3 regions of the Glaciimonas sp. GNP009 genome follow, and region 3 is predicted to be linked to each of the others. Evidence: predicted binding sites of a transcription regulator. Region 3 holds the regulator's gene; each other region holds the start of a gene.

Evidence for each region. Region 3 encodes FNR, which switches genes on or off when oxygen is low (the NO sensors DNR and NnrR bind a similar motif). Its sites were predicted from a motif close to TTGATNNNNATCAA; they were not measured.
Region 1: the regulator FNR is predicted to act here: its motif matches at 5,963-5,976, upstream of ACXX82_RS09510 (isocitrate lyase).
Region 2: the regulator FNR is predicted to act here: its motif matches at 1,734-1,747, upstream of ACXX82_RS13270 (cytochrome C).

What each region holds. Positions count from the first base shown of each region.
Region 1 covers NZ_JBTGUV010000004.1:1,935,623-1,943,326, forward strand. The annotation lists gene glmS (glutamine--fructose-6-phosphate transaminase (isomerizing)) at 1-635, shown strand, start outside; gene mdeB (alpha-ketoglutarate dehydrogenase) at 1,149-3,833, opposite strand; gene ACXX82_RS09510 (isocitrate lyase) at 4,211-5,791, opposite strand; gene ACXX82_RS09515 (DUF2058 domain-containing protein) at 6,396-6,932, opposite strand; gene ACXX82_RS09520 (GntR family transcriptional regulator) at 7,219-7,704, shown strand, end outside.
Region 2 covers NZ_JBTGUV010000004.1:2,824,040-2,831,743, reverse strand. The annotation lists gene ACXX82_RS13275 (high-potential iron-sulfur protein) at 1-145, opposite strand, end outside; gene ACXX82_RS13270 (cytochrome C) at 373-1,722, opposite strand; partial or broken gene ACXX82_RS13265 (IS6 family transposase) at 1,989-2,659, opposite strand; partial or broken gene ACXX82_RS13260 (IS110 family RNA-guided transposase) at 2,880-3,632, opposite strand; gene acpA (acid phosphatase) at 4,087-6,267, opposite strand; gene acpA (acid phosphatase) at 6,891-7,704, opposite strand, start outside.
Region 3 covers NZ_JBTGUV010000004.1:21,435-29,138, forward strand. The annotation lists gene ACXX82_RS01250 (SLC13 family permease) at 1-871, opposite strand, end outside; gene ACXX82_RS01255 (sll1863 family stress response protein) at 1,180-1,587, opposite strand; gene fnr (fumarate/nitrate reduction transcriptional regulator Fnr) at 2,261-2,962, shown strand; gene ACXX82_RS01265 (CYTH and CHAD domain-containing protein) at 3,176-4,732, opposite strand; gene ACXX82_RS01270 (chaperone modulator CbpM) at 4,960-5,277, opposite strand; gene ACXX82_RS01275 (DnaJ C-terminal domain-containing protein) at 5,280-6,221, opposite strand; gene ACXX82_RS01280 (methyl-accepting chemotaxis protein) at 6,536-7,704, opposite strand, start outside.

The DNA.
Region 1 (7,704 bases), 1.9 Mb from region 3:
TAGCCTCAACCAAAGCCTTCACCACGCAACTGGTCGGCCTCTTCTTGCTGACCCTGGCATTAGCACAGTCAAAAAATCGCCTCAGCGACGAACAAGAGCAAGCGCACCTCAAAGCACTACGTCATCTGCCCGCTGCGCTCCAAAGCGTCCTAGCACTGGAACCGCACATCGTCGCCTGGGCCGAAGCCTTTGCACGTAAAGAAAACGCACTTTTCCTCGGGCGCGGCATTCACTATCCAATCGCCCTCGAAGGCGCATTAAAGCTCAAAGAAATCACCTACATCCACGCCGAAGCCTACGCCGCTGGCGAACTAAAACACGGCCCGCTCGCGCTAGTCACCGAAGAAATGCCCGTCGTCACCGTCGCCCCCAACGACGCCCTAATCGAAAAGCTCAAATCCAACATGCAAGAAGTCCGCGCTCGTGGCGGTCAGTTATACGTCTTCGCCGACGCCGACTCCCGTATCAATTCCAGCGAAGGCGTACACGTGATTCGACTGCCGGAAAACTATGGCGTTCTATCACCAATTCTGCACGTGGTGCCGTTACAGTTACTGGCGTATCACACCGCGCTGGCACGTGGGACGGATGTGGATAAGCCGAGAAATTTGGCTAAGTCGGTGACGGTTGAGTGAGTAGAGGTAAGCGCGTTATTTTAATGTGTGGACCACAAAAAAATTCACTTAATGATTGAGTAATGCCTCCCTAAGTTGGCAACCGCTATTGCATCATGTGACCAGTTTTTCGGCCATCCGAAACCGCTATGAAATCTTTACGAAAGCGGCTCACTAAGGTCACTTTCACCGTCGTGGAGCCGCTGGTGACTAGCACTAAATGTCGTCTGGTTTAAACAAGCCAAACAGCATGCGGCGCGCGACTAAGCCGCGAGGAGCAAGTTGTCCATAATTGCCGAACCCTCCTTAAACCAACTGCTGAACCACCTTCGGCGTGGCGACAACATCGCGTTGCCGGATCTTTTTATTAAAATCGTCAGCGAACATCCCCGATATTTAATGCATCCAATTTTCCAAAAACCTGATTCCCGTGTGCGTTAGCGCATACGCAACAACTCGGGGGCGCTACCTGTCACCGGCCTCACGTTGGTCACAAGCGATTATTGGATTGCAATGGCGACCTCTCCGCATACATTAAACCGTCATCGCTAACGGTTTACCCAAATCCAGCCCAAGCACTTCTGCAAACTTCGCCAACTGCGCGGCATCTTTGCCGGAAGGCAGCGCACGCAATGCAGCAAACGCAATCCATTTCGCATCGACTTCAAAAAAATCACGTAGGTTAGCGCGTGTATCGCTGCGTCCAAAGCCATCCGTTCCCAATGTAACGTAATCTGCCGGGACGTAGGCACGGATACTTTCGGGAATACTCCTCACGTAATCGCTGGCGGCAATAACAGGCCCCCTACTCGGGCTCAGTTGCTGCGTGACATACGCTTCGGTCGAAACGTAAGAAAGGCGTTGATTGCGTTCTGCTGCGATGCCGTCGCGTGCCAGCTCGGTGAAGCTGGTGACGCTCCAGACTTCCGCGATCACACCGAATTTTTCTTTAAGCAAAGCAGCAGCGCCAATTGCTTCTTTCAAGATCGGTCCGGCACCCAGCAAACGTACGTCAGGATTTTCCTGCGATTGTAGGCAATACATGCCGCGCTTGATACCCTCTTCAGCACCTTGCGGAAGGCTCGGCTGCGCTTCATTTTCGTTAGTCGCGGTGAGGTAGTAAAAAACATCCTCATTGTTGTCCAGCATACGGTGCATACCATCCTGCACGATCACTGCCAATTCATAGGCATACGCAGGATCGTAGGACACACAATTCGGCACCATTGCTGCCATCACATGACTGGAACCATCCTGATGCTGCAAGCCTTCGCCCGCCAGCGTGGTGCGCCCTGAGGTCGCGCCAATCAGAAAGCCGCGCGCACGTTGGTCGGCGGCGGCCCAGATCAAATCGCCGATGCGCTGGAAGCCAAACATCGAGTAGTAGATATAGAACGGCAACATCGGCAAACCATGTACCGAATAGCTGGTTGCAGCCGCCGTCCACGAAGAAATCGCCCCCGCTTCGGTAATGCCTTCTTCCAAAATCTGTCCGTCCTTGGCCTCGCGATAGGACAGAATTGAGCCAATGTCTTCTGGCTCATATAGTTGACCTTGTGCGGAATAAATCCCCACTTGCCGAAACAGGTTGGCCATGCCGAAAGTACGTGCCTCATCGGCCACAATCGGTACGATGTGTTTGCCTATTACAGCGTCCTTCAACAATCCCCCCATCATCCGCACCAGCGCCATGGTGGTCGACATCTCCTTGTTATCGGCTTCGAGCGCAAATTTAGCGTAGGCACGGATTTCCGGTACTGCCAATTTGGTTTGCACTTTATTTCTGCGTGGCATGAAACCCCCCAGCGAAGCGCGTCGCTCCAACAAATGGCACATTTCGGCACTGTTATCAGCGGGCTTATAAAACGCCAGCGCTTCGCAATCCGCATCCGAAATCGGTAAACGAAAGCGGTCACGGAACGCGATCAGATCGCTGGTATCGAGTTTTTTCTGTTGGTGCGTGGTCATCTTGCCCTGACCCGCTGCGCCCATACCAAAACCTTTTTTGGTTTGCGCCAAAATCACCGTAGGTTGACCACGATGATTGGCCGCTGCCTCATACGCCGCATGAATTTTTTTCATGTCGTGGCCGCCGCGTCGCAGACGATCGATCTCATCGTCGGTCAGCGTTGCACCAATCGCCTGCATCGCTGGATTCTGCCCGAAAAAATGGGCGCGATTAAATGCGCCATCATTGGCCGCAAATGTTTGCAACTGACCGTCTACTGTATCGTTTAACGCATTGACCAACTCGCCCGATTTGTCGCGTGCAAATAACGGGTCCCAGTCTGAACCCCACAATAATTTAATGACGTTCCAGCCAGCGCCGGTAAATAAGGTTTCCAGCTCGTCGACGATATGACCGTTGCCACGTACCGGACCGTCGAGCCGTTGCAAATTGCAGTTAACCACGAAGACGAGGTTATCCAGCGTCTCACGCGAAGCAAGGCTGAGCGCGGCCAGCGATTCCGGCTCATCCATCTCACCATCGCCAAATACGCCCCAGACCTTGCGGTCCTGCGGTTTCAGCAAACTGCGGTTCTCCATGTAGCGCATAAAGCGCGCATGATAAATCGCGCTGATCGGACCTAGTCCCATCGAGCCGGTCGGAAACTGCCAGAAATTTTCCATCAGCCACGGATGTGGATAGGACGACAATCCCTGCGTACCTTGTTTCTTGCCTTCAATTTCCTGCCGGTAGAACGATAATTCTTTCTCCGTCAGCGTGCCTTCAAGAAATGCACGCGCGTAAATACCGGGAGCAGAATGGGCCTGAAAGTACACCAGATCACCGCCGAAATCGTCAGTCCTGGCACGGAAAAAGTGGTTGAAGCCGACTTCGAACAGATCGGCTGCCGAGGCATAACTGGCGATATGTCCGCCCAGTTCGCCATACGCGCGGTTGGCGCGCACCACCATTGCCAATGCGTTCCAGCGGATCAGACTACCCAGATGTTGCTCCATGGCGAGCGCATTTGAACCGCCCGGAAAAGGAGGCTCGTCTTCAACGCGGATGCTGTTGGTATAAGGTGTATTGCGCGAGTCACGCCATTTGATGCCAGCCTTCTGCGCAGCTGCGCTCAGCCGCGACAGCAGATAACGCGCACGTTCCGGACCAGCGGCTTCGATCACGCCTTGGAATGCCTCCATCCATTCGCTGGTTTCTTGCACATCGCTATCGAACTGACCATTCAAATGGTTCGTGGATGACATTTCCATGACTTTCGTTCCTCGCTTGATACATAGAATGAATCGAAAACAAGATAAAGGAGGGATGGTAACGATTACATCCTCCTACACGTCCAACCTTCTCAAAAAGTTTAAATAATGACTACAAGATCACCACTATCAAGGATTACCGAGCTAGTCCGACTGTTAACGCCCGCTATCATTGGATGTGGATTTTTCAAATGATGTCGTCGATTCTAATACCTATATTGTATTTGCATCAGAACCTGTCAGTTCACAAGCGTGTGCGACGCAAACATTGATTGATGTCTATTCACTTTTCATTTGATTACGATGACCTCAAACGCTCACAACGCCCATAAAAAAAGCTCGCCGAAGCGAGCTTTTTTTGACACTAGAGGCAGTTATTAGAACTGGTTCATCGTATTGTCTTTACCAGATGCTTTCAGCGCAGCGTCGCCACTGAAGTAATCTTTGTGATCATCGCCGAGGTCTGAACCGGCCATGTTTTGATGCTTAACACAAGCGATACCCTGACGGATTTCTTTGCGTTGAACGCCAGCAACATAACCCAACATACCTTGATCACCGAAGTAATCCTTTGCCAGGTTGTCAGTAGACAATGCAGCAGTATGATAAGTCGGCAGCGTGATCAGGTGATGGAAAATACCGGCTTCACGTGCTGAATCGGCTTGGAAAGTGCGGATTTTTTCGTCAGCAGCAATCGCCAACTCCGTTGCATCGTATTCAACACTCATCAAACCAGCGCGATCGTACGAAGAAACATCTTTGCCTTCACTTTTCATGATGTCAAAAATTTGCTGACGGAAGTTCAGTGTCCAGTTGAATGATGGGCTGTTGTTGTACACCAGCTTGGCATTTGGAATAACTTTACGAATCGCCTTAACCATACCGCCGATTTGTGCAATGTGTGGTTTTTCAGTTTCAATCCACAGTAAGTCAGCACCGTTTTGCAGGGATGTAATTGAGTCCAGAACACAACGCTCTTCACCAGTACCAGCGCGGAACTGGAACAGGTTACTAGGCAAACGCTTAGGGCGGACAAGTTTACCGTCGCGCTTGATGATGACGTCGCCGTTTTTCATCGCATCGGCCGACACTTCTTCAACGTCGAGGAAGGCGTTATATTGATCACCCAAATCGCCAGGCTCATTCGTTACTGCGATTTGCTTGGTCAGGCCAGCACCCAATGAGTCGGTACGCGCAACGATGACACCGTCGTCTACACCCAGTTCCAGAAACGCGTAGCGAACCGCGCGGATTTTGGCGAGGAAGTCTTCGTGAGGAACCGTTACTTTACCGTCTTGATGGCCGCACTGCTTTTCATCAGAAACCTGATTTTCGATCTGGATGCAGCATGCACCCGCTTCGATCATCTGCTTAGCCAACAGGTAGGTCGCTTCCGCATTACCGAAACCGGCATCAATATCAGCAATGATTGGTACTACGTGCGTGATGTGGTTATCAATTTTATCCTGAATCGCTTGCTTGGCAGCACCTTCAGCACCGTCTAATTGCCGGAATAAACCACCCAACTCACGTGCATCAGCTTGACGCAAGAAAGTGTAAAGCTCTTTGATCAGCGCCGTTACAGCAGTCTTCTCGTGCATCGACTGGTCAGGCAATGGGCCGAACTCAGAACGCAATGCGGCAACCATCCAACCCGACAAATATAAATAGCGACGATCGGTGCTGTTGAAGTGTTTCTTGATAGAAATCATCTTCTGTTGACCGATAAAACCGTGCCAACAACCCAAAGACTGGGTGTACTTGGACGAGTCAGCATCGTAGTTGTTCATGTCATCGCGCATGATTTTCGCAGTGTAACGTGCGATATCCAAGCCCGTTTTAAATCTGTTCTGAATGCGCATACGTGCAGCGGACTCAGGATTAATCGCGTTCCATGCACTACCTTCTTTGTCCTTCAAACCGGTGATGGCTTTGATGTCTTCTTGATATTGTGACATGTGGATTCCTTAATAAAGTAAGTTTGAAAATAAGTAAGACTAAAAAACGAATCGGGTGCTGAGGCATCTCTTCACTCATGCCCGAACAACAGGGCGGTGAACTCAAAGCAAAACTGCATGGATCAATAATAGCCGGTTTTTCTCATATGAGCCATGTCTTATATAAGACATATGACTTAAATTAATCTCTTTATTTTCAGATACTTACATACTATTTTTTGCTATGTGAAATGTATTTTCAAAAAAAATGTATAAATTCCCTCATTTTTTTCATGCCGTCATTTCACAGTGTGGAATCAACTTTCCGTATCGTGGGAAAACCACAGTTACAGTTCGCCTTAACCCGTTTAAGCGAGCGAATTGTTAAGCGATGACAGACAAAAATGATGTAAACGCCGAAATTTAGTCACCGCCGGAGAGGCAGTGCAGGCGTGTGTTGCGAAAGCGGCACATTCGCCCTTCCGCCTAATGACTTTTAACGGAAAAAGGGAAACTACTTTTTTGCATGAGATGAAAAATACATGGATCGAGCGCCCGCCAAGCCCGGACGCTGACGCTGAAGGACGAACGTTGAAAACGTTAACGCAAGCCAACATTATCGCAATTACCACATCAAATCGTCCGGGATCTGGAAGGCTGCATACGGATCGTCAGCGTCAATTTCAGTGCTAGTCTTGCTCACCCGCACGACGAGCGAGTCATCGCGCTCCGCGATCTTGTCGGCAATAATTCTAGGTACCAATTCAGGCACGCCGCCCTGACAAATAATCACCAGACGCCCAGCCACTAAATGCGCTTGAACCGCGGCAGATACATATAGCCGTTCGATCTTCTTGTCATGCGTAAAATGATAAGCGATATCGCCAGCGCCCTTGCTCTGGCGATTCTGCTGCACCATTTGGGTAATTTGCGCCAGGATTGCCTTTTGGGTTGCGGCCGCGTCGCGCTGTGCATTGAGTTCGCGGGCGCGATCAGCATTCTTGCGTTGCGTGTCGAGTGCTGCCTGGCGCGACTCATCAACACTGGACGTACCTGCACGGCGCTCAGCCTTTTGCTGCTTACTCTTGTCCTGGTGCGCCACTTTGGCTTTGTTTTTGTCGACCAGGCCAGCTTTTAAAAATTGCTCTTGCAAAGAGGCCATATGAACTACTCCGTAAATAGGGTCTACCGGATCATGCAATGATGCCGATCAGTGGAAAGACGCTAGCATAGCAAAAATGTCGACCAAGCAGATCAGGGATCGTGACTGGCAAGCATTCAAACTCTGTCAGAGTACCGCTGTGGCAAGGGATTGTGCGGCTTGAATGTGGATTTTCTGTGCATCAAACCATGCCGATTCCACGCATCGCAAAGCTATAATATGAGTCAATACAAGTAAATGCTGTCGGCACGGACTGCGTCTGCCTCTGCGTCATCAAGGAATCCAAATGAAACTCGATCGTCATAGTAATGTAGCGATGTACGTGCAGATCGCCGATGCGCTGGCGCGCGACATCGCGCAGGGCATATACCCACCATCGGCGCGCCTACCTTCGGAAGCGGATCTGGTGGCCCAGTTCGCAGTCAGCCGCGTCACTGTTCGTCAGGCTATCGATCAGTTGGGCCGTCAGGGGCTTGTGACCCGCAAACAAGGCAAGGGGACGTTTGTGTCACGTCAGGTCATGCATCATGAGCTAGGTGATCTGGAAGGCTTCTATGATGTCTTGCTTAAACAAGGAGTCGTGCCACAAACGCAATTGCTGGAATTTGTACCAGTCCTCACGCCGCAAGAACTGGTGGCCACCTTCGACGAAACTGTCACGCAATTGCATTTTCTGAAACGCTTGTATCTGGTCGATAACAAACCCATCGCTATCGCCTATGGCTATCTGCGGTTGGACAACGCCAATGTCACTTGGGAAGAGGCGCAGCGC
Region 2 (7,704 bases), 2.8 Mb from region 3:
ACGCCATACACCAGCCGCTAAGATTGACCGGTCCTGCCACAATTTTACAAGTGCCAGTAACTGTATCTGGGGTGGACAAAGGCCTGAATGCAGCGCAGTCGGCGCACCTTTGACCATCCCTGGGATGATCTTGATAATTAAGCATTCCCTTACTCGCGGACCCCGCATTTGCGCACCGCGAGTAAATCGCGATAGGAATAATAACGATTGAGCCCAACATCACAGTGCTTTGACGGAGCATACTCCGGCGCGATATTGGTTTGGTCTTATTCATGACTTCTGCTCCCGATGTAATATCCAAAACGAGACTTGCTTCCCTAAATAGATTGGGCTTGCGCGAAGTGGGAAGCGACTGATGCTTGATAGTGCTTCTTAAAACATTAACCACGCGTAAAGGTAAAGGGTATTGTTGTCCTTAGCGTCCCTGAGCGTCGCGTCGTAATTAGATTTGGCCCCGTTGAACTTGGTGTAGCCCGTATACTGGAGTCCCAGTCGGACGTTCGCCTGAGGATCCCAATCGAATGTGTAGTGCGGCCAATAATTTAGTTCGACGATATACCCTCTTGTATCCGGCTTCCCATTAGTTGTCCCAAATCTTAAGAAGTCGGCGTCCCCTGCAACATTGAACCCGGCGACCGTAAAACCATAAGTCCGGTCTAGAAGGTAGGTGATCTTGGCGCGGGTAGAACGTTGGCTCGAACTGGGATTGTCATTTCTGTTGGGGAATCCGGATCGCCACTCCGCTTTTTCTTTGATCGTGGAAGCTTGAGCGGTGACGATATGGTGGGCATCTTTACTAAAATATTGGTATTGCGCGTCGAACCCCAGATCGCGGAATTGGTCCCCGGGGTTGATTCCATCCTGCCCTTTTAAGGAGACTGTTGTTCCAAAGTGGCCGACTGTTAAATTCTGGTTTTCATCGCCGAACGTATAGGTGATGCGCCAATAAGGATTAGACCCCGATAGCGATACCCTCTGATTATCGGGAGTGCCCGCGCGCAAGACCGAAAGCGGACCTTTCGCCGTCTGATAGGAGGTCGCCTCCAGATACAGCGAATCAAGCACGTATGCATATGCCCCAATCCCGGCGACCCGCGCACCCGATTCAAGAAACGTTGGAACGCCACGACCTGGGGCTGCAAGACTCGGGCTATAGTACGGATAGCTCCAGGCAGGTGTGGTATTCCAGACATCTTGAACGGTAGGGTTGTTATGCAATGTCACACCAAAAAACGTCGGTTTTTCATCTGTCCCAGCCATTTTCACAAAGCGCAGATCGGTGTTATCAAGCGCACTGTGCCCTGAAAAATTCCGGTTGTCCGATGTGCTGATGTTGTTGTAGGTCCATTGGATGAAACCCCCGGCGTTGTCGCTAAATTTGCCGCCAGAAAAGAGGCTGATAGCCTCTGCGACAAATTCGCGATTTTTCCCGAAAAGCTGATCGCCGGTCGATTTGTCAGTATTGTTTTTAATCGAATTAGCCGAAACGATCGCCATCAGAGAAAGTGGAATCTTCTCGCGTTCTCCCAGCGTATAGCCTCCCAGCTTAAATTTTCGGCCAAAGGGCGTTAGCTCAGGGTAAATAGTGTGACAGGACGCACACTTCAGACTTGTTTGTCTCGCAAAAAGAGGATTAGCTGCAACATCAGGTATAACTCCGTAAGCAGCAATTAAGCATAGCGCGACAGCGATGTGCTTTAAAATTACATGCGAATTATTCATTATGAATCCCCTTGGCGAGCGTCAAGTACCCTTGGCTATGAAGCGCGACGGTTGTCATCGTATTTTTTTATGAATCAAACATTAAACCAAGTGACCGCGTGTGATAAGGGGGGGATGTACTACATTTCATGGAGAGTATTCCCGCGATGCCCAAGAGAACTTGAAGCTGGTCGTCGCGTTGACTTTGTCGCATTAACAGAGAAAAATCGGACTGCTCGTAGTTTTTTGATCCAGCTTCAAACCGAACGGATTTGTCCTGCCAAAGCCTAAAATTGATCGGCAAACGACATCATATTTTCTGCTGTGACGATCATCTGTTCATTGCGAATCATGTGCATGAGTTTGATGCCGGCCAGTACGTTTTGAGCGGATCGCATTGATTTAAAATTTCGCATCGTTTGGTCGCGCGTTTGATAGCCCGATGGTGCTGCTCGAACACATTGTTGAGGTATTCGACCTGTCGAACGACAATCCGAATTTCTCTGCCAGCATTGATCTCATTGATCGCATTGATCGCGGCCTGGTTGGTACCGCTTTTATCCATCGTGACTTTTTCAGGAGCGCCATGCGTGTGCATGGCCTTGTCGAAAAGACGTTGTGCAGCCACTTTGTCTCGTTTGGCGGTCAATAGAAAGTCAATCGTGTTGCCTTCCTTGTCCATGGATCGATAGAGTCACTTCTAGACACTTTTGACTTCAATATAGGTCTTATCCCTCCGCTAGCCTCTACCAACTGGACGCTTGTATTTGCGGAATGCTTTTTCCAGCAGCGGTAAGAATTTGATCGCCCAACGATTGATCGATGAGTGATCAACAACCACGCCGCGTTCTTTCATCATTTCTTACAGGTGGCGGTAACTCAACGGGTAGGCTGCGTACCAGCGGACGCAGATCAAAATCACGTCGATTGGAAATCGCATTCCGTTAAATTTGAGCATCTCGATTCGTCCATTACTCTGGGACCCAGTAGTCTGCCTGATCGGCACGCAGGTTTGGATAATGCGACATATATGGACGCCCTCAGTTTGCCAAGCATTAAATCGATGATGAGTATAAGGGTAAGATTGCAGCCATATATTCGGACTTTCATTGAGGTTTGCGCCTCTGTCCCTGATGGAACTTGCTGGCCAGGTCCTAATCAGAACCACACGCTCGAAGCGCATGTCGCATTACAGGTTTTCCTGACCACGGTCTAACCTGGTTTGCCATCACTTCATCTCCAATTGAAGCCACTAATGCCGTGGTAGTGATGGGACCTATTCCAGGTATTTCTGCAAGTTTTCTGCTCATTTCTGAAGAACGGTGCCATTGTTGAATTTTCTCATCCATTTCATCGACCTGTTTATCCATGTCTTTCAAGTGATCATATAAACGTTGTAGCAGATCTCGAAAGCTTGCCGGCTAATCTGATTTTTCCCTGAGTTCCGAGAGGCGCCGGGCGATGTTCGCAATTGCTTGCAGAATAACTATGCCGAACTCCGACAACAATCCGCGAATTTGGTTTGCTTGAGCCGTTCTCACTTTGATAAAAGACTGACGCACTCGGTGCAATGACAGAACAGCTTGTTGTTCGTCCGTTTTTATTGGAACGAAGCGCATATTAGGTCGAGAAACGGCCTCGCAAATTGCTTCTGCATCGGCCATGTCATTTTTATTGGTCTTGACATAGGCCCACACAAATTGAGGAGCCATCAGTTTCACAGTATGTCCCATCCCGGTCAGCTTCCTGCCCCAGTAATGTGCGCTGCCACACGCTTCCATTCCAATCAAACACGGTTGCAGTTTAATAAAGAACTCAGCCATTTTTACGCGATCTAGTTTCTTTCGAAGCACGGCATTTCCATGATCATCGACGCCATGAACTTGAAATACATTTTTTGCTAAATCGATTCCAATCGAAGTCATCTTCATTTTGGACGCTCCTTTTATTTAGGGGTAATACTCCCATGTTGGCACGTTGCCGTTTGAAAGAGTGCGTCCATTCCATTGGAGCCATCGCGGGACGTTGATCCTTTTTTGTGTCAATTATTTTCCTCAAAAAAGGAGGAAAAAAAAGGCCTATAACCGCAATATATAGTTGTTCGCCTATGAGCCGAAATAATCCTAATGGAAACGTCCTGATCACATTTTGTCAGGACATTTTGAGGCAACTTATTTGTCCTCAAACTACGGCAACAGGTTCTGGATGTTTTTCAAGCGCGGTAAGATTTGTCAATTTTTTTACTTATATACTGCAAGCACTTTGGCGTATTGACAATATGTAAGCATTAGCATCAAACACTTTAAGCTATTTGACTAAGCCAATTCACGTTGACCATCTCCGTTTCACCGCCGCGCTGACACCCCAATTATTACCACCAATACTTTATTCCTGAGGCACCACCGTCAACGCGCCACTCAAGTCGCCCATCGCCACTCCGCCATTCGCCACTAACGCTGCGTCTCGCGCTTTCAAACCATCGAGTTCCACCAACCCGTAGCGACGCGTAATGAAGCGCAAGATGGATGCAGTGTCGTATTGGGTGTGATCGACGAAACCCTTCCTTACATAGGGCGAAACGAGAATTGCAGGTAGACGCGTGCCCGGCCCCCAACGGTCGCCCTTTGGCGGCGCAACATGATCCCAGTATCCACCGTTATCATCATAGGTCACTACGATCAGCATATTCTTCCATTGTGGGCTGGCCTGCAATTTGGCGATCACGTCGGCGATATGTGCATCGCCTTCGGCGACGTTGGTGAAGCCGGAATGTTGAGTCAGATTTCCTTGCGGTTTATAAAAGGAAACCGGCGGAAGTTTTCCTGCTGCGGCATCCTGTAAAAAAGAGGCGTCAAAATCCTTCATATGACTGGCGCGTTCGGCAGCGCCGTTGGCGGTCGCCGGATCGAAACGGCGATAATAATTAAACGGTTGATGAGGGGGCTGAAAATTGATTTTTCCAGCATAGATGACATTACGAGGCGCTCTTGATGCGTCAGCCAATGCGGCGTTCCACGCGCCGGAATACCAAGCCCATTTGATACTTTTGACAGATAGTTGATCGCCAATGGTCCGTTGTGTTTGCGCAGGCAATGTCGTTGCCTTGTTGGCGTCAGCATAGGTGGACGTCGCGTCCGCGCTGGCCGCATTACCGCTTGGCTGATACAACGGTTGCATCGTATTGACGGCATAAAACATCCCGGACGCATCCTTCGGCGTGAGTGTGCCGTCCTTTAAGTAGACCGGCGCACCGTTCAGCACAGAAGTAGGATTGCCAATGCCGGGAGTCAGTCGCACCAGGTTGCCACTGGCATCCACCTCGACAGCTGAAATGCTGTTTTTGGCAGGCGAAGTGGCGTTATCGGCATCTGGATAAGTCGGTGCGCAGGCACAAATCAGATATTGATGATTGAGGAACGAGCCACCAAATGCACCCATGAAAAAACGATCGGCGAGTGTATATTTTTTCGCCACATCCCACAGTTTCATTTTGCTGCCATCGTAGTAACCCATGCTGAGAGCGCCGGCATCCGAGTAGGCCGCAAACAGATTGTTCTTGCCACCATTGATTTGCATCTGATTGTTATAAAAACGATGCACCAGATCACGCGTGACCACTGACAAATCGGCAAATACGAGTCCGTTGACGTTGTCAATTTGAAACGGCTTGTTCGGTAAGTTGGCTGTCTGCGCTTGCGTAATCACGGTAGTCTGACCTGCCGCAGTCATCCCGCCCCAACTTGGCGGCAATACAGGGAGCGTATTACCATCGAAATCTTTTTGCGGGTAAGCTGCAGTACGCGAACTCGGATTAACGCCAGGAATACCATCAGCGCCGGGAAATAAACCATAGAGATTATCGAAACCGCGATTCTCGGCATAGATCACGACGACAGTTTGTATGTTGCGCATCGCCAGCGCTTTATTAATTGTATCCCCGATCGGAGTGTTGTCAGCGGTGGCCGTCGGTGCAGCGATCACGGATGTTATCACCGCCGTGACTGCCTTATTTTCCGCATGAATTTTTGCTGCGATTTCACCAGATAGATGATTGAAATCACCGGTAAGATAGGCGGGATCAATAGTTAATTTTGCGGCCAATTTTTTGCTGGCATCCGCAAAATTGCCGCCATTGGTGTCCATCGCTGCGGCAAGTTCAGTTGATATTGCGCTGACAAAGCGCGTGTGTCCTGATGGCGCACGAAAAATGAATGTGCGGCCTGCTTCGTTACCTAGATCACCGGGCACGTCGTGTTCGATCGCCGCATTATCAATCATCACCACAATCGGAAGCACCGCAGATCCGGGAAGCTTAAACGATCCATCCGTACCTGTTTTAACAATCACGGAGCGCGCATCGCAGGTCGCTTTTTTTACTTTATCCTCAAAGCAAACCCGTGCATTTTCATAGTACCCACCGATGACCTGACCAGTCGTGGCATCTCCGGAATTACCACCCAAGATACCCGCTGAGGCAGTGTTGACAATCCCGCTGCAAGGGCTCAGACCACACGACAAAATAGCCAGCGATAGACACAACCTGGGTGAATAAAAAAATGCATTCATCACATTCCTAAAGCCACAAAACAACCCATAGCATTCCCTAATATGTCAACTATATGAATTCGCTGATGCTAGAAGTATTTTTCTAGCACGTCAATTACATGAAATACCAGCTATATAGGTGCCACACGAAATGATATACGGGTACCCCGTTATCGTTGACGTGAATCCAAAGATATCCAATCAGTACCAACTCCACCACGCAAAAAATCTGGCTACATCGTTAAACCAATGCATTGGCACGAGCATGATGTGCGGTATAAAGGTTTTAATCGGCATTGGCATCCGACAGGAACCGCGTTGGCAACGAGCCCAGCAACTACCACAGTAACGCAGACAGCACCCGCATCACTGGTGGTTGCAGTTAAGTGATTGCCGTTGTTAGCAATAGTGTTGCAGTAAGGTCGACCATCTTGCTCTAGGTCCGTGCGGGTAAGGTTGCCATGTTGATCGTATTGATAACCTTACGTATTCGAGTTTGTGGACGCCTCGGTAACGCTGAAGCAACAGAGGGGGCGATCCAGATTATCATCCCCAAAGCACTGTTTCAGGTCGGCGACCGTTTTACCGGTTTTTCCAATCAAGGCGCCGCTATGTTGCTATCGCAAAGTATTATTAACAACTCCCTACTCCTGAGGCACCACAGCCAACGCGCCACTCAAGTCGCCCATCGCCGCTCCGCCATTCGCCACTAACGCTGCGTCTCGCGCTTTCAAACCATCGAGTTCCACCAACCCGTAGCGACCCGTAATGAAGCGCAAGATGGATGCGGTGTCGTATTGCGTATGGTCGACAAAACCCTTCCTTACATACGGCGAAACCAAAATTGCAGGCAGACGCGTTCCGGGTCCCCAGCGGTCGCCCTTTGGTGGTGAAACATGATCCCAGAAACCACCGTTTTCATCATAGGTCACGACGATCAGCATATTCTTCCATTGCGGGCTGGCTTGTAATTTGGCGATCACATCGGCGATATGGGCATCGCCATCGGCGACATTGGCGTAGCCGGGATGTTGATTCAGGTTACCTTGCGGTTTATAAAAAGACACTGGCGGGAGTTTTCCCGCTGCGGCATCTTGTAAAAAAGAGGCGTCAAAATCCTTCAGATGACTTGCGCGTTCGGCAACGCCACTGGCGGTTGCCGGATTGAAACGGCGATAATAATTAAACGGTTGATGATGAGGCTGGAACTGAATTTTGCCTGCATAGATGACGTTGCGGCGCGCACTCGATGCGTCAGCTAACGCGGCATCCCATGCGCCAGAATACCAGGCCCAGTTGACACCTTTTGCAGATAGTTGATCACCAATGGTGCGCTGTGTTTGCGCAGGTAATGTCGTCGCTTTGCTGGCGTCAGCATAGCTTGACGCGGCATCAGCGACGGCGGCGTTACCGCTCGGCTGATACAACGGTTGCATCGTATTGACAGCATAAAACATT
Region 3 (7,704 bases):
CGGCAAGACCGACACTCTCCACCAACGCATGAACTATCGGCAACTGCGCTACCAGTCGTAAATCGACAAACATTAAAATGAATACCAACAGCAATGCCCAGTCGATCCGCGCCACCACGTTGCGCTGCGCAAATAAAAAGATCGCCAATACCATTAACAAAGCGGGGGCGGCATAATGCCTGTCCGTCATGATTAAAAACGGCACATACATAGCCAGCGATATGAGAAGCAATTTTTTATTGATCGGGGTCATCGCAGCATCCTCCTCAACCATCAGTTTTAAACCGGGAAATGCAACTACGGTCAATAAAACCAGCGGAATCATAAAAATGCATACCATCGGTAACATCGCGATCACATAATCCTGAAAAGAGAGATGTGAAAGCTGCCAGAGGAAAAGATTTTGTGGATTTCCAATGGGTGTCAGCGCAGAACCCGCATTGGCCGCCAGCGCTTCAAAAATAATCAGGCGGGTTATCGGCAATTTGATCGTGGTGCGCAAACTGAGTGTCAACGGGACCATGACGAACAGTCCTACGTCGTTGGTCAACAGCATCGACAAAAATGCGGTGGCGAGCACCAGAAAAACAGCAAGGGCGCGCTCAGTTGGCATCAATACCGTTAAATGCCTGCCCAAGCGCGACAGATAGCCGCTTAATTCAACACCCTTGGTTAACGCCAGCAAACCGGTCAATGTCGCAATCGTGGGCCAATCGACCAAATGCGGATACTGCTGAATTTTTTCGGGAGCAATAGCCGACAAAATCAGCAAAATGACGAATAAAATTAGAAAAAAATAATCTTTACGTAGTGTTTCAAATAAAGTTGCAAATAAGGATGAAGTTGTCGATAGTTTAATAATATTTGTCATTGTTGGTCGAGTAAACACTTTGTAAATCGGTGTAAAGTTTGCGAATTCCGGGCGACTAGCCGACGGTGAACGAACCGTTTAAGGCGTTTTCATCAACGCCCTCTAATCGTTGTGCCTACACAGAATACTGCTTCAACGCAATTATATCGATACACGCTCAGTGAGCGTGAAAAAGCAGGAGCACCGCACGTAGATCTTTGCTTTAGTGTATTTGAAAAGCGCAGCAGTACTAGTGGAAACAATCATTTCCACGCTGTAAGTGCGTAATTGCAGATTGGATCGCTTGACGGCGGGAAGATAGATTTGTATTAACGCGACATTCCATCAACTGCTGAGCGCAATTTATTTATGGAAGCATCCAGGTCGGTTTTTAATTCTTCCCAGGCATTCAGTCCACTATTTTTCAAATCCATGCTTTTTTTATCAAGATCATTCAGATCTCTTTGAAAGCCTTGAATAGTCGGCTCCATACGCAGTCTCGCAACTCGACCTGACTTCTTGGCCTTAGCATTAAGACTATCAATTTTGATTTTTAAGTCGGCAATTTGCTGGCGCACCGCTTTTAAATAGGTATCCCGTTGTACTTCTACACCATATATTTTTTGTCGCGTATCGGGCGACTCTGCGAACGTGTTTTCGTAAAAACACAAAGGTAATAAAGCCCAGAGCAATAAAACACCAATATTCGATTTAGCTACTTTGATGGTGCGTTTCATGTACATTCCCCGGTAGGCCCATCACATGGGCGTGATTTGAGCGTCTTATTGGAACGTCTTATCAGTGATCCTATAAGGGAGCCGTGATAACAGGTTAATAAATAAAACCGGTATGACACGTCAATAAATAGCAGGAATAGTTGACGCCAGATAAGTCCTGCAATTTCACTTGTTAACGAAAGCTCTCCATTCAGCCTATCCTCTATTTTCGTACTTTCAAGAAAATTCTATTCAGTATCGAAGCCACGGGTTGTACCTGTGTCTATTGAGCTCAAACCTCAACAAGTGGCATATCTGCTGACTGGCCCACAATATCGAGAACGGCTTACATAATTGGACGAATTGTTGAAATATCCTTGGAAGATCAATACTGGCTAAAAAGCGATACGATCAACAAAAAATTAACACACCTAAAAATCTGTGATCCCCATGACTGCAATAAGCTCCAAAATTGACTTGCAGAACAGTTAATTGCGATTACAATTGTAATCATAAAGACAACATTAATAACTGATCCACATCAAAATTTATCGTCAACAAATCAGAAAATCAACGCCTTAGTGGCGATTCTGGTTTAGAAATATCGCATCCCGTCCGCGTCTTTTTATTTTTAAAGGGATCAGTCACGATGGTTAATACAGTCCCATTTCTCTCCCCACATCCGACACACGTCATGAACGTAAAGACGCATTGCGGGAACTGCAATTTGCGCGACCTATGCCTTCCAATCGGACTCACCGAGGCCGAACTTGATCGATTGGATCAAATTGTTAAACATAGACGGCGCATTACGCGCGATAGTGCGCTCTATCGGATGAACGAACCATTCGTCAATCTGTATGCTATTCGTGTCGGGCATTTCAAGACATATCAAGTTAATGCCAACGGAGCTCACCATATTTCCGGATTTCAAATGACCGGTGAATTACTAGGGATGGAGGCCATCAGCTCATATCGGCATCAATGTAACGCAGTGGCGCTGGAGGATAGTGAAGTCTGTGAAGTGCCGTTTTCGGACTTGGAAAATCTCTTGAAAGATGTCCCGATCATGCTGCATTATTTTCATCGCATGATGAGCCATGAGATTGCACAAGATCATAACGCCATGCTGCAATTAGGGAATCTTCGCGCAGAGCAACGGTTTGGGGCTTTTTTGCTCAATCTTTCGACCCGATATAAAAATCGCGGCTATTCAGCTACGAATTTTCAATTACGGATGTCTCGAGAAGAAATTGCCAACTACTTAGGACTGACTAACGAAACTATTAGTCGGTTGCTTTCTCATTTTAAAAAAATGGGATGGTTGAAGGTCAACAACCGCGAAATTACATTATTAGACGTTCCCGCTTTGCTGATGTTAGTAGAGGGAAAGTAACCAAGCTGTGAAAAAGTCACCACCCAAGAGCGAAAGTCCAAAAAAGAGTAGCGCCAATCTACTCAGCAGATAAAAATATCAGGCGGTAGTAATGCCTTACGTCAACCAAGCTGTGAAACATCTGCCGTTACTGTCGCTGTCTCTTAACCTTTTCGCTATTCCTGCAACATTAATGGATCACAACATCAAATCGGGCCTACCAATTTGTTACGTTTAAAAAGGCGACTTTACCTGCTTAATTTTTTTCCATTGCTTATTGAGTTTTTTAAGATTGATTTCGTTATGCGCTGAGACATAATCGCGCACGTATCCAGAAACATCGGCCAGTCTTGGCTTACCCGCTGTACATTGCTGTAATAAACCATCAGCTACACGCGCATCGTTTAATTCGCCTAACGTATCTTGCAGCACGCTAAGGGCGGCAAGATACGTTTTGATTTTTTTTGCAGAATATAACGAAGAAAAGAACGCTAATCCATAGCGCATTTTTTTTGCCGCAATCCGTAATTTGTGACGCTCTGTCGCATCGATGGCACTTAGCCCCTTTCCGCGCTGACGTAGTTTCTTTTGATATCTACGCAACTGCGCAGTGGCGAAAGGGCGCAACGGTGCATTAGCACGTTCCAGTAGCGAGGTGGCAGTGTCCGACTTTTTCCCTAACTGCTGATTTGCATCATGGATACATGCGCCCAAGATCAATATAAGACGTGCATACCGGCTAGAGTTGAGAACTTTGACAGCATTACTTCTGCTCTTCTTCGCAAAGTCAGCGGCTTTTTTCTGTAACGGCATAACGGTCCGCGGTCCGTTGAAACCGAATGTCGCGGCGGCCAGTGTAGGACCAGCAAACACTTCCCAGTCACGTGCACTTCCTAAGTGTCTACCCAACCACTTGCACTCCTCCAGTAAAAACTCCGGTTCTGCTAACTGGTCTCTAAAAATCACGAGCGCTGAGCGCAGGCGGCGCACGCCAACCCGCATTTGATGTACGCTCTCGGCATCGGTCCCGTATTTAATGCCAGCTTCGTTACCTTGAATTTGCTCCAGACAATGGGCAAGAATTATCTGAAAACCCTCTCCTATCGTCTTTTTAGCTGATAATGCAAGAGCGCTTGCCGTTGTTATCGCCGGTGGTTGCGGTGCATACAATCCGTAACCACGCTCAGCCTTACTAATATTACCGACGCTTAGTGCTATCGTCTCTTGCAGCGCTAATGCTAAGGCAAATAAATTTCCTGCCTTCCCCGATTTAAGTTCCAGTTCAATTTCACTAATCGGGATACTAATAACGCCGTCGCCATGACTAGAGACAATCTGGCCCTGATCGAGAGCCAACTCTACTTCGTCACCTTCGGGCAAACGCAACATCCAGATACGCCGCTGAAACCGCGTAGTGAATACAGGGGCGAGTTGCTGCATCAACTGTGGTCGACCCAACAGCTTGAACCATCTGGATCGGGGTTTCAACAGTGCCTGAATTGCCGGCAGGTCAGGCCTGAGATCCGTGACTTCGGACTCCCATTCGTTGCGCTGATGCAAGCCACTGTCGACCTGACCGCCCGCTTTCAATGTCTGGATTAATTTGCCATCAACTTCCCTCACCCGAAATCCTGCCCGATGGCGCATTAGATAACAATCCGGCGCATCGAAGTAGGTGCTGACAAGTTGTTGTTGGTAAGGTTTGGCGATCGCCAGTTGCTTTAACAAAGGATGCCGTCTAAAAGCGCTAACCGCACTTGGGGCAATAAGGAGTTTTAATTCTATTTCCATCACAATCTCTGGATGTGGCGCCGCTTTGTTTTATTAATGGCCATGCGGAGTGTTGGCTTACCGAATATCAATCTAATCAAATTCAACGGCACAAAAGCATAAAAGTAGAATCGACGGCTCTTCGTTTTCGCAATAATTTAATGATGAAATGCTGCGCAGTCAGCGTTCAAGCCGTAGAAAACTTATTGATCTGCCATCACCAACATATTACACCCACCACGAAACAGTCATTGCGGCAATTTTGCCTGCGCGTGCGTCAGCTGTGCCTCAAGCTCACGAATGCGTCTTAAGAGATTAAGCGCTACTGCCAGGCCGTGACCATCCAGCTCAAAATCATCCCGCAAACGTCGCGCCGTTCTGGCAATCACGATGTAATGTGTCTGATAAAGATCATTTTCCGCATCAACACTGGTCGGTGCAATTTCGCCCATCTCGACCAAATCCTGCAATTCGGCCAGCGTCAATCCGGAATAATCTGCCAACTGATCTAGCGAACAAAGGCCTGCATCATTGAGCCATACCGCTTCCACAATATGCGTACGCATCACTAACCTCCTGTATTGAAGTGTGCACGAGGATTAAAAGTTGATTCGGCGGCAAGTTTTACAAACAAGGCTTGCTCACCCGGCGTCGCCGACTTTGGTACCTCAATCCGAACAACTGCAAACAAATTGCCATTTTCGCCGTTGGCGGAAGGGAGACCCCGCCGAGCCAGACGAAATTGTCGATTAGCCGCCGTAGCGGGTGGGATCGTCAACTCAACAGTACCGCCCAAAGTGGGAACCTGGACGGTTGCACCCAGCACTGCTTCCCATGGAGATAGCGGCAGATCGATATAAAGATCTTTTTCGCTGACGCGATAAAACGGGTGGGGAATAACCACCATGACGACATAAAGGTCGCCGTTTTTGCCACCATTACTCCCTTGCCCACCTTTGCCTGGCAAGCGTAACCGCTGACCGTCTTCGGCTCCTTTTGGCACCTTGACTCTGAAGGTCCGCGGTACGCGATGAATCAAACCTTGTTTATCATATTCCGGCAAACTCAAATTCACATCGATTTCGCCGCCGACATAAACCTGCTCAAGTGTGATCGGGGCCTTGACTTCATAATCTTGCCCGTGGGAAGGGCGACGTTGACGCGGTTGTCCACCCTCATGGCGGGAAGCCGCAAAGGCAGCCAGGATGTCGGCCATATCGACGTCGCCGAAGCCAGCATCAGAATCGTTAAAGGTTTGCTGCCAATCTTTGGGCGGCTGAACGTTTTCTCCCTGCTGATGGCGACCTAGCGCGTTATAAGCATCGCGCTTTTCCTGGTCTTTCAGCGTGGCGTAAGCTTCGGCGACTTCTTTGAATTTTTCCTCACCGTCTGGATCTTTGGAGACATCGGGGTGATATTTATGCGCCAGCTTACGGTATGCCTGTTTTATTTCCGCAGTGGTGGCATCTCTTTCGACACCAAGGGCACTGTAATAGTCTTTGAATTTCATATTCGCGCCCAGAATAAATTTTGATCGATGGACAGGTCGACTAGTCGCAAAGAATGGCCATCGATTTGCTTCCAAGCTTTAATCTTACTGTATATGAAGAGGAGTGTATGCAGACACAAAGGAAAAATGCCTAAAACAAGATAACTGCGTAATCGCCGACCAATCACGGGTTATCGCGTATTAAGCATCGCTTACAGACTTCCATCCCGAAAAATCCAATTTACCTATTACTGCCACACAATTTTGGGATACATCCGCTTTTTTTGATTACTCAGAACATTGGCATAACGCTTATTATTTTCGTAGTGAAACATTCAAAACTGCGTCCAATCGTCACTATTAATATTTTTTACAGGCGCCTTCCACGTTGATTCGCGCGCCAGAGTTTTGTTCATCTGCGGCAATCGTGTAGCCGGTCGAACGACAGCCTGAGCGGTCGCTTTGGTCGCGCCCTTCTTCATCGCTGCATTGACATGCGGCTGGACTATTCGCCTCGACGATTCTGATTCCGATGCAGTTAACCCCTTTGAATGGCCCGATAAAGTAGCCGCAAACGCTTGTGCGGCGCGCACCTCCTGGCTATTGTCCAATCTAAAAATACTCACACTCTCCGTCAAATGCGTCGCTTGATCCTGCAAAGAACCCGCCGCTGCCGCTGCCTCCTCCACTAGTGCCGCATTTTGTTGCGTGACTTGATCCATTTGACTAATGGCGTGATTGACTTGTTCAATACCATCGCTTTGCTCTTTACTTGCGGTGGCGATTTCACCAATGATATTGGTCACGCGTTTGACGCTACTGACGACCTCGCTCATGGTCACTCCTGCCTGTTCGACCAATTTGCTCCCGCTGCCGACCTGGGCGACAGAGTCGTCAATCAGGGCTTTGATTTCCTTGGCTGCGCCTGCAGACCGTTGCGCAAGATTCCGCACTTCTGCCGCCACTACCGCGAAACCGCGCCCTTGCTCACCCGCTCGGGCCGCCTCGACCGCCGCATTCAGAGCTAGAATGTTGGTCTGAAAAGCAATCCCGTCAATAACACTAATGATGTCAGCAATCTTCTTTGATGAAGTCCGGATAGCGCCCATGGTGTCAACCACTTGCGCCACCACCACGCTACTGTGGGTCGCCACGTCGGAGGCACTGACCGCCAGTTGATTTGCCTGATTAGCATTGTCTGCATTTTGCCTGACAGTCGATGTCAGTTGCTCCATCGCGGCCGCTGTTTCCTCCAGCGAACTGGCTTGCTGTTCAGTCCGACTCGACAAGTCCATATTGCCAGCGGCGATCTGCCCGGACGCAGTGGCAATTGTATCGGCCGACCTCTTGATTGTATTAATTGTTTTTTCCAAAGACTCCCGCATGCATTTCATGGCATACATCAGACTGCGATCATCACCAGGACGCGTATTTATACGCAAGGTCAAATCACCTGCTGCGATCCGGTTTGCGATATCAGCCGCGTATTCCGGCTCGCCACCGA